3 linked regions of the Paraneptunicella aestuarii genome follow. The main gene of each other region encodes a partner of the protein of the gene in region 3 in a complex. Links are inferred from orthologs where the notes say so. Each region holds a gene or a part of one and is shown on either strand. Other genes may lie near its edges.

What was found. Proteins that work in one complex are often made in the same cells at the same time.
Region 1: the proteins of accD (region 3) and accC are in contact, whole or in part, in a solved structure (PDB 8UXZ), measured with the Escherichia coli proteins. The link is inferred for Paraneptunicella aestuarii from one-to-one orthologs.
Region 2: the proteins of accD (region 3) and accA are in contact, whole or in part, in a solved structure (PDB 8UXZ), measured with the Escherichia coli proteins. The link is inferred for Paraneptunicella aestuarii from one-to-one orthologs.

The regions. Positions count from the first base shown.
Region 1 is NZ_CP074570.1:4,313,032-4,316,403, reverse strand. What follows is about bases 1-2,964. They hold accC (acetyl-CoA carboxylase biotin carboxylase subunit), read left to right. Parts: upstream 1-786; coding sequence 787-2,142; downstream 2,143-2,964. Other genes in these bases: KIH87_RS16805 (MFS transporter), read right to left, coding at 2,286-2,964; accB (acetyl-CoA carboxylase biotin carboxyl carrier protein), read left to right, coding at 320-775; aroQ (type II 3-dehydroquinate dehydratase), read left to right, coding at 1-289. Outside these bases: more of KIH87_RS16805, read right to left, coding at 2,965-3,372. UniProt on the Escherichia coli protein: This protein is a component of the acetyl coenzyme A carboxylase complex; first, biotin carboxylase catalyzes the carboxylation of the carrier protein and then the transcarboxylase transfers the carboxyl group to form malonyl-CoA.
Region 2 is NZ_CP074570.1:1,191,109-1,194,444, reverse strand. The notes cover bases 409-3,336. They hold accA (acetyl-CoA carboxylase carboxyl transferase subunit alpha), read right to left. Parts: upstream 2,387-3,336; coding sequence 1,430-2,386; downstream 409-1,429. Other genes in these bases: dnaE (DNA polymerase III subunit alpha), read right to left, coding at 2,645-3,336; tilS (tRNA lysidine(34) synthetase TilS), read right to left, coding at 409-1,311. In the rest of the region: more of tilS, read right to left, coding at 1-408. UniProt on the Escherichia coli protein: Component of the acetyl coenzyme A carboxylase (ACC) complex. First, biotin carboxylase catalyzes the carboxylation of biotin on its carrier protein (BCCP) and then the CO(2) group is transferred by the carboxyltransferase to acetyl-CoA to form malonyl-CoA.
Region 3 is NZ_CP074570.1:2,065,765-2,069,341, reverse strand. What follows is about bases 1-2,761. They hold accD (acetyl-CoA carboxylase, carboxyltransferase subunit beta), read right to left. Parts: upstream 1,925-2,761; coding sequence 1,076-1,924; downstream 1-1,075. Other genes in these bases: truA (tRNA pseudouridine(38-40) synthase TruA), read right to left, coding at 2,440-2,761; folC (bifunctional tetrahydrofolate synthase/dihydrofolate synthase), read right to left, coding at 1-1,072. Outside these bases: more of truA, read right to left, coding at 2,762-3,228; KIH87_RS08565 (sensor histidine kinase), read right to left, coding at 3,325-3,577.

The DNA.
Region 1 (3,372 bases), 2.2 Mb from region 3 along the record:
TGCCGAGCATTTGTTGATCGAGAAGATCCACAATGCTATGGGAAGTCAGGATTTCATTATTATCAATCCTGGCGCTTTTACCCATACCAGTGTTGCTCTTCGTGATGCATTACTAAGTGTAGCCATTCCCTTTATTGAAGTGCATTTGTCTAATGTTCACGCCCGTGAACCCTTCCGTAAACACTCCTATTTGGCGGATGTTGCGCAAGGGGTGATTTGTGGTTTCGGTGCATTGGGCTACGAATTCGCGTTGCGAGCGGCAGTAGCAAAACTGTCTGCGCAATCTTAATTTTTAATTTTTATAATGAGTGACTGACCCATGGATATTCGAAAAATCAAAAAACTCATCGAGCTGGTAGAAGAGTCTGGTATTGCTGAGTTGGAAATTACTGAAGGTGAAGAATCTGTACGTATTAACCGCTACAGTGCTGCCCCGGCGTATGCTATGGCTCCAGCTACTTATACAGCTCCTGCACCAGCCCCTGCTCCAGCCGCTGCTGCGCCTGCGGCTGCGGAAGCGCCAGTTGCTGCTGCGCCTTCAGGTCACATTGTTCGTTCTCCAATGGTTGGCACTTTCTACCGTTCATCTTCTCCAGGTGCGAAAGCCTTCGTTGAAATTGGCGACACTGTAAAAGTGGGCGACACGCTTTGTATCGTTGAAGCGATGAAGATGATGAACCAAATCGAAAGTGACAAAGCTGGTGTTGTAAAAGAGATCTTGGTTGAAAACCAAGGCACGGTCGAATTCGACCAGCCGCTGTTCGTTATCGAATAAGCGGGTGCACTATGCTGGATAAAGTTCTAATTGCAAACCGTGGCGAGATTGCCCTACGGATCTTGCGTGCCTGCAAAGAGTTAGGCATCAAGACGGTAGCTGTGCATTCCTCGGCGGATAAAGATCTCAAACACGTGTTGTTGGCTGACGAATCTATTTGTATTGGTCGTGCATCAGCAACAGAAAGTTATTTAAACATCCCCGCTATTATCGCTGCGGCAGAAGTTACCAATTCTGTTGCTATTCACCCTGGATATGGCTTTTTGGCTGAGAATGCTAATTTTGCTGAGCAGGTTGAAAAAAGCGGCTTTATCTTCATTGGCCCTAAAGCTGACACCATCAATTTGATGGGCGATAAGGTTTCTGCTATCGAAGCGATGAAGAAAGCGGGTGTTCCATGCGTACCGGGTTCTGATGGGCCTCTAGGTGAAAATGGCGATACTAACAAATCTATCGCCAAGCGTATTGGATACCCGATTATCATTAAAGCTGCCGGTGGTGGTGGTGGTCGTGGTATGCGTGTGGTTCATAATGAGAAAGATTTGCTTGAATCTATCGCGATGACCAAGGCTGAAGCGAAAGCTGCTTTCAACAACGACGTTGTTTATATGGAGAAATTCCTTGAAAACCCACGTCACGTTGAAATTCAGGTTCTGGCTGATGGTCAGGGCAATGCGGTTCACTTGTGTGAACGTGATTGCTCTATGCAACGTCGTCACCAGAAAGTGGTTGAAGAAGCGCCAGCACCAGGTATCACTCCTGAGATGCGTGCTCGCATTGGTGAGCGTTGCTGTAATGCGTGTGTGGATATTGGCTATCGTGGTGCGGGTACTTTCGAGTTCTTGTATGAAAACGGCGAGTTCTATTTCATTGAAATGAACACACGTATTCAGGTTGAGCATCCGGTGACTGAAATGATTACTGGCGTTGACTTGATTAAGGAGCAATTACGTATTGCTGCAGGTCAGCCGTTGTCTATCGACCAGTCAGAAATTCGTGTTCGAGGCCATGCCATCGAGTGCCGTATTAATGCTGAAGATCCGAAAACTTTCATTCCATCACCTGGAACTATTACTCGATTCCATCCTGCGGGTGGCATGGGAGTGCGTTGGGATTCTCACATTTATTCTGGTTACACAGTACCGCCTTACTATGATTCGATGATCGGTAAACTGATCACTTATGGTGAGAGTCGTGATGTTGCTATTGCCCGTATGCGTCATGCATTGGATGAATTGGTTGTTGACGGTATCAAGACCAATATTCCGCTGCAAAAACGTATTATGTCAGACCAGAACTTCCGTAATGGTGGCACTAACATTCTGTATCTTGAATGGAAGTTGCAACACGAGGAAGAAGCTCAATAAACTTAAGAAATCTCTTATCCTGATTTTAAAAACTGCGCTCTATGTATTTAGAGCGCAGTTTTTTTATGGGCGTTTGCTATGGGGGAATTGAGATGTTGATATTCATCAGTATGATGAAGAGTAAGTAGAGAGCAATCAGAAGATCAATCCGCATGAGCCGCAGGTAAAAGCTTCTTATAGATACTCAGTGAAATCACCAAAATCACGATGGGGCACAACATAAAATAGAACGCTGTTTGGCCATCAAAATGCTCGAATATCATGCCCGTGGTCAAACTACCCAAAGTGCCGCCAAGTGCGGAAAAGATCACAATCAAGCCGGTCATTGCAGCATGCTGATGAGTAGGAAGCGAGCTTAATACAACGGAGTTAATCGCCGGGTAAATCGGCGCCATAAATAAGCCAACCAATGGCAGAATAAAAGCGGCTAATGGGACTGCTGACCAGCTTTGAATCAACTCGCCCCCCGTATTTTCCGGAGCCATCGGAATAACCAATAATATCAGCCCTGCCATGGAAAACAGGCAAATCATCAGGAAAGGGAACCAGTTAAGCTTACGCAAAACAACCCCGGCAGATAGACGACCAATAGCCAGGCACGCAGCAAAAATACTGGTGATTTGCACACTGATGTGGTTCGCCAGATTCAGCACTGTGTTGTTGAACGTGGGCAACCAGGTTCCAACACCTTGCTCTATTAGCACGTAGAAAAAAGCGCAAATCACGAACATTACCACAAAGGGCAGCCAAGCCAGTTTCAACATGGAGGCAAAGCTATTGCCCGAAACCTGTTCTGATTCATGCTTGTCTTCAGGAAGGTCGGTAGACCAAAGCAATAAGAAGTTCGCCATGCATATACCAGCTAAAAGCCAGTAAACCGACAGCCATTGCATGGATTCAGGATGATCCGGGTCGATATACATGGCAAATAGCCAATAACCCATTAGTACGCCAACCATAAAGCACCCTTCAACTATGTTCATATTGGAGGCATGAGCTGTTTTACTGTGGGAAACCTTTCCTATCAAGGCATAAACCGAGACCTTTACCAGCGCGAAGCTAACGCCAACCGACAAAAACAGCAGCTTGGTCATCATAAAGTTACCCACAATCGGCATGAGCAAGCTGGTGCTGGCAACAATCAACATGCTGGTGAGCATGGCGCGTTTAAAGCCAAATTTAGGCAAATAAGCGGCAAACAGGAAAGAAACCACTGCGATAGGAATGTCT
Region 2 (3,336 bases), 880 kb from region 3 along the record:
AACCAACTGCTCATCCACAAACAATAAAGGTAAACGCTCTCGCTCCCAGGGTGGCAACTTCCATTCTTCTTTAAACCACTGTTTCAATGGTTTACTCATTGAATGATGACGAAGCTTAAAACGAATACCAAAGCCGGAAAAACGTACACAAATTTTATGAGCATCCGGGTTAACAAGAGGCAAATAGGTAGCCTGTTCGATATCGGGTCTTGCTGTAGACAAATAGTAATGACCGAGCCCATCTGGTAGTTGCAATGGCTCACTCTCGTTTTCTGATGACGTCCAATGCAACTCAATATGTTTTAAGTCTTGAAACACTGGCAGCAAATACAAATGCCCCTGATAACGTCGATACTGCCACTCTCCTGCAACAACCACAGGATTGGCATCATCAGCAGCGGATAACACATCCGCTATAATGTGCTGTAATTGCTTCTCTGATGGCATGGCTAAATCCGTGTTTTGCTGAGATAAGACAGAAATCCACCTTCGCAAAATCTGCTTTTGCCATGCCAAAGAATGGCTCAGCAAGGCTTCGATATTTAATGCATTGGCTTTTGAGCCTAAATCACCAATAAATTCGTCAGCCTGCTCATCCAGTAACGCTTGCTGTTCCGCACAAAGTCGAGCGCTGCGCCCTAACGCCGCACTAAAGCCTTGCCAACGTTGCTCCAGTAATGGCAATACCTGTTGTCGCAGGAAGTTACGGTCGTATTGAGTATCAGTATTCGATTCGTCTTCAACCCATTGCAACCCATGCAGTTTGGCATATTCCAGAATTTGACTCTTATCAACCTGCAATAAAGGACGTAAACAATGAATGTTTGAACTGGCAGCGTTCCACGGCAATAAGCCCCACTCAGGCATTGCGGAAAGCCCTTTCGGGCCAGCCCCGCGCTTTAACTGCAACAATAGGGTTTCCGCCTGATCCTGTTGATGCTGCCCCAATAACAACACTTCTTTTTCGGTGAGTGTTTGTTGGAAAGCCTGATATCGCTCTTCTCTTGCCAAGGCTTCCAGACTTTGGCGTGACGTTTTTTCGACACGAACTTTTTTCACTAGCAGCGGAATATTTAAACCAGCACAAACCGACACACAATGTTGCTGCCAATCGTCGGCGTTATCGCTAATACCGTGATTGACGTGAATCGCTTTTAGTTCAAGCTGAGGATAAGCGTGACGTAGCTCGCTACAGAGATGCAACAGAACATGAGAATCAACACCACCGCTATAGGCGACAGTTAAGCACTTGGAACCAGTAAGAAGATGATACTCGGCTAACTTGTTTGTTAGCAGGGTGACTAAAGACACAAACAAACCCGGATTTTAAATCTGTTGGCTTGGTATAAAGGAGTTTAAGTGATTTAGCAAGGCTCTCTGATAAAAGAGAGCCTTGAATCAATCTTGCAATAGCGGATAAGACTTGCTGTTAGCAATACCCGAAAGACATCAAACGCTCGTAACGTTGTGCCAACAAGTCTTCTTTAGACAAGCTGGACAACTGAGACAGTTGCTGTTTCAAACAGGCTTTCAGGTTAGCAGCCATGCTGTCGTGGTCTCGATGCGCGCCACCTAGTGGTTCATCAATAATGTTGTTGATCAAGCCCAACTCTTTAATTTGAGGAGCAGATACACCCATGGCTTCCGCAGCCAGGTTGGCTTTCTCAGCACTCTTCCACAAAATTGACGCACAACCTTCTGGAGAAATTACCGAGTAAGTGCTGTATTGCAACATGTTAACTCTGTCGCCAACACCAATCGCCAACGCACCACCAGAACCACCTTCACCGATAACAGTACAAATCACAGGAACATTCAGTTCAGCCATGACTTTCAGGTTACGGGCAATCGCTTCACTTTGACCACGTTCTTCCGCGCCCACACCAGGATAAGCTCCAGGAGTGTCGATGAAAGTAATAATAGGAAGGTTAAAACGCTCCGCCATTTCCATTAAACGCAAAGCTTTACGATAGCCTTCCGGTTTTGGCATGCCGAAATTACGTTTAATCTTTTCTGAGGTATCTCGACCTTTTTGATGACCAATCACCATGACAGGTTTTCCATCGATCTTCGCTAACCCGCCAACGATAGCTTTATCATCAGCAAAAGCACGATCACCGCACAACTCATCAAATTCGGTAAAGATACGTGGAATGTAATCAAGGGTATAAGGCCGCAACGGATGGCGAGCCAATTGCGAGATTTGCCAGGGACCCAGGTTAGCGAAAATTTTCTTGGTTAGTTCTGCGTTTTTTTCACGCAGTTTGGTAATTTCCTCTTCTAACCCCAGATCAAACTCACCGCCCTGATTAACCGAACGGAGTTCGTCAATCTTAGCTTCCAACTCAGCGATAGGTTGCTCAAATTCAAGGAAATGTAAACTCATTCCGGTTCCTACTAGTTAGTGTTAGTTTGTCGTTAGATGTTCAGTCCTGTAAAGGTCATCCTCGTTTATCCAAACAAATCAAAAACGTCGCTGTTGATTTGATGAACCAATAAGGTTATTCGGGTAATTTTTTCACAAAAAGTCCAATGTGTACATCCTTGAGGTATTATTTTTTACCCTGACATTTTTTCATCCCTTATATCGACTCAATATAAGGCTGCCATATCGGCGATGAAGACTACAACATTCCAACCACGACTAATGAAATTTTAAACTTACCTGCTCAGGACTTAACAGTTGCTTAAGCTCATGCAGCAGTTGGTCTTCAGGAACCAGATACCACATTGCCCCAACATTCAAAACCGCCTCGGCATCCTCATGCATGTACTTGATAGAAACGGGACAAGCGCCGTTTCTATAGTTCTGCATAATTGCCTGTAGCTTTTGAATATTACCTGGCTCAATCCAGGCGTCGTCCAAAGTCAGTTGAATACGTTTCAAGTATTTTTCTCGTGCCTTGATATTATCCATTGCTTCGCGCACTGTGATGGTATGACCACCAGAAAAATCATCAAAACTGACAGAGCCGCTGACCACCAGCACTTTATCTGTCTGTAAAATCTCTTCGTATTTTTCAAAATCATCCGGGAAAAAGCGCGCATCAACCCGGGCACTCTTATCATCCAATGTCACAATCGCCCAACGCCGCCCTTTTTTATTCACTAACACACGAACCGACAACACCAAGCCTACCGCAGTAATGTTACCGTCTCGTGCTGTGGGTTTAAGATCCACCAAACGGCCAGAACAATAATGCTTAATTTCATCGCGATATTGGTTGATAGGATGCCCGGTCAAATACAGACCCAAGGTTTCCTTTTCACCATCCAGCCATTGTTTCTCCGGCCATTCAGGTACATCAACGAAAGTAGCAGACACATCTTCCGGTT
Region 3 (3,577 bases):
CAATAAAAGGTTGTAAGCTGGACTTAGCATCTTTATCTGACAACATTCCCACCACCAGATGCAAATTACCTCGCACGATTGGCATGAGTTTGTATTTAAGATATTCCGTTGCTTGAGGATTGTGAGCAACATCCAGCACTGTGAGAGGTTGCTGACTGATAATCTGAAAACGACCAGGCAAATGCGTGTTACGGCAAACATGCTGTGCCAGCGAGTTATCTAACTCCCACCCCAACATATCCGCAACCGCTAAAGCTGTACCAATATTCATACGAGGAATTGACGGCTGCGGCATACCGACAAGGTGCTTGTCGCCATGATGCCATTCCCAGCAGTTCAATTCATTCTGGATCATCTGAAAATCGCGGTTTTGCCACCAGGCTTCCACGCCCAAACGTTCCACTTCATCAATTAACGTAATGGGTGGTTCGGTATCACCTATAACCGCTTTTCCACCCTGACGCAGAATGCCAGCTTTTTCCAGTGCAATTTCTTCGCGGGTTTCACCAAGCCAATCCTGATGATCCAAACCAATATAGGTTAGCACCGCCAAATCAGGCTCAACGACGTTAACTGCATCTAAACGACCACCTAAGCCAACCTCAAGAATTAACACATCCAGCTCTTGCTCTGCAAACAAACACAAAGCCGCAAGCGTGCCAAATTCAAAGGTGGTTAATGTAACTTCATCGTTTTGGCCATCTTGCCCCTCTTTGCTCTCCTTGCCTACTCTCGCCGCTTCGACTTTGGCAAAAGCATCACAATGAGCTTGCTCTGACAGCATATGCCCATCGACTCTGACTCTCTCGCGATAGTCCAACAAATGAGGCGAGCTATAAACGCCAACCTTCTTATCCAGATACAAAGCGATTTGTTCGACCGCAGCACAGGTTGAACCCTTACCATTAGTTCCAGCAACCGTAATAACCGTGCCACTTAAAGTAAGGTTTAAACGCTCATAGACTTGCTTGACCCGTTCCAGAGTCAAATCAATCTCTACCGGATGCAGTGTGTCGAGGTGTGCTAGCCAACCCGCTAAATCAGCGGGTAAGCCAGAGGTTTGATTGGTCATAATCTACGGATTAATGTGATGAAGTTTATCTAATAATCCATGCAGTTTGTCGCGCATTTGACGACGATCTACGATCATGTCAATTGCACCTTTTTCCAACAGGAATTCACTGCGTTGGAAGCCTTCTGGAAGTGTTTCACGTACGGTTTGCTCAATAACACGAGGGCCAGCAAAACCAATCAAAGCACCAGGTTCACCCACATTAATATCACCTAACATGGCTAAGCTGGCAGAAACACCACCCATAGTTGGGTCAGTCAATACTGAAATAAATGGCAAGCCCTTTTTGCTCATTTTCGCTAGCGCTGCACTGGTTTTCGCCATTTGCATCAGAGACAACAATGCCTCTTGCATACGTGCACCACCGCTGGCAGAAAAACAAATCAACGGCATGTTGTGTTTTAAGCAGTGTTCAACGCCTCTAACAAAGCGAGCGCCCACAACTGACGCCATTGAACCGCCCATGAAATTAAACTCGAAAGCAGCAACAACAACAGGCATCCCCATTAGTTTGCCTTGCACAACAACCAGTGCATCTTTCTCTTTAGTTAACTTCTGAGCAGCAGAAATACGGTCTTTATAGCGTTTGGAGTCTTTAAACTTCAAAACATCTTGCGGCTCAAGATCTGCGCCTAATTCTGTGCGCTCGCCTTGATCCAGGAAATGGTTGATACGTGATCGAGCACTGATGCGCATATGGTGATCACATTTTGGACAGACTTCCAATTGCTTTTCCAACTCAACTTTATACAAAGTGGAATTACAATTGGAACATTTTGTCCACACACCTTCAGGTACGTTGCTCTTCGTCACCGACTGGGTACGTGGCAGTATTTTTTGAATCCAGCTCATAAAAAATAATATCCCAGGTAAAAACGTGTACTTTTTAGTTACCGCTGTAACGATAAAATATCGACATACAGCGATGTATGTATTTTTCTGTGTCCATTCCCAACATGCTTCCTGCAACGAATTACCACATCTTTGGGCATTGCTGTAATAAACGCATTTTACACGAAGATGTCAGCAACATTTTGCTTGAAGTCTACCTACTTCGTATTTTTCCGTTTGCTATAGGAAATCAGGATTCATCATCCTGCCTGCATAACCAACCGCAAAAATACGATATCTGGGTCATTCAAGACGTACCCTATAGCCATTGTCCTACCATTCAGTGGAAACTACTCTGCCACAGATTGACGAACGAGTACAAATTTTCCCTATTTTGAAGCAAATTGCAACAGTAAGCTTAGGTTAATTTGTACTAATTAGCACAGAACATGCAGCAAACTGGCTGTTAAGTCGATGTAGAATGTAACATTGCAGCGCATTCTAGCAAGTTTCATCGGTTCGTCTGGTCAGAGAACCTACAATTGGAGAAACAAAGGACCCGGATCCGTCGCTGGCAAACCATATTTTTCAGGATATTCCACTTCCACCAGATACAAACCGTTTGATTTTGCCGTCGCTGCCGCCTTGGTTCGGTCTTTTTCAGCCAGTAGTTCCGCTATCCATTCAACCGGCATTTCCCCGGTTCCAACCAAACAAAGCGAACCGACGATATTGCGCACCATATGATGTAAAAAAGCGTTGGCTTTGATGTCCAGAATAACGAATGAACCTCGGCGCACGACCCTGGCATGATGCACGTTACGAAACGGGGTTTTGGATTGGCACATGGCAGCACGGAAAGAAGTAAAATCCTGCTCGCCCAATAAACTCTGAGCAGCTTCATGCATTTTTTGTTCATCCAGTTCACGGTAAAAGTGAGTCACACCTTGAACCAGTATGCCGCCACGCATTTTTTGATTACTGATAATGTAATGATAACGACGTGCTGTTGCCGAAAAGCGCGCATGAAACTCATCATCCACTTCCTTCGCCCATTTAACCGCAATGGTATCGGGAAGATTGGCATTCATGCCCATTGTCCATGCCTTTAATGGACGCTCAACATTAGTGTCGAAATGAATCACCTGATTAGTAGCATGAACACCTGCATCGGTGCGCCCGGCGCATTGCACTTCAATGGGTTCACAGGCAATCTTCGTTAATGCCGTTTCCAATTCTTCCTGAATACTGTTGACTTCTCGCTGACGCTGCCAACCATAATAAGCGGCGCCATCGTATTCAATTCCAAGTGCAATTCGGGTCATATTCGATCTTTGTTTTTGCTAACTGGCTATTAAGGAAGCGCTAGCAGGCTAAAAGGAAGGCGGATTTTAAGCGATGCGGTGAGCTAATACAAAAATTCAAAGCTCTTTTTCGTCAAAGGATGACTCATTCTCAGCTCGTCCCGTATTACCAACCAGCTTGTGCTCTTGAAGTGACTTGTTTTCCTGCACATGGCGGAAAGGCAATTCGATACTGGCACAACAACCGGCAGAATCCAGATTATTGTTGATGGTCAAACGCCCTCTGTGCGCTTCGATAATCTGGCGACAAAGTACCAAGCCAATACCTGAACCACTTTTCTTGGTACTGTAAAAAGGCACAAACAGGTTG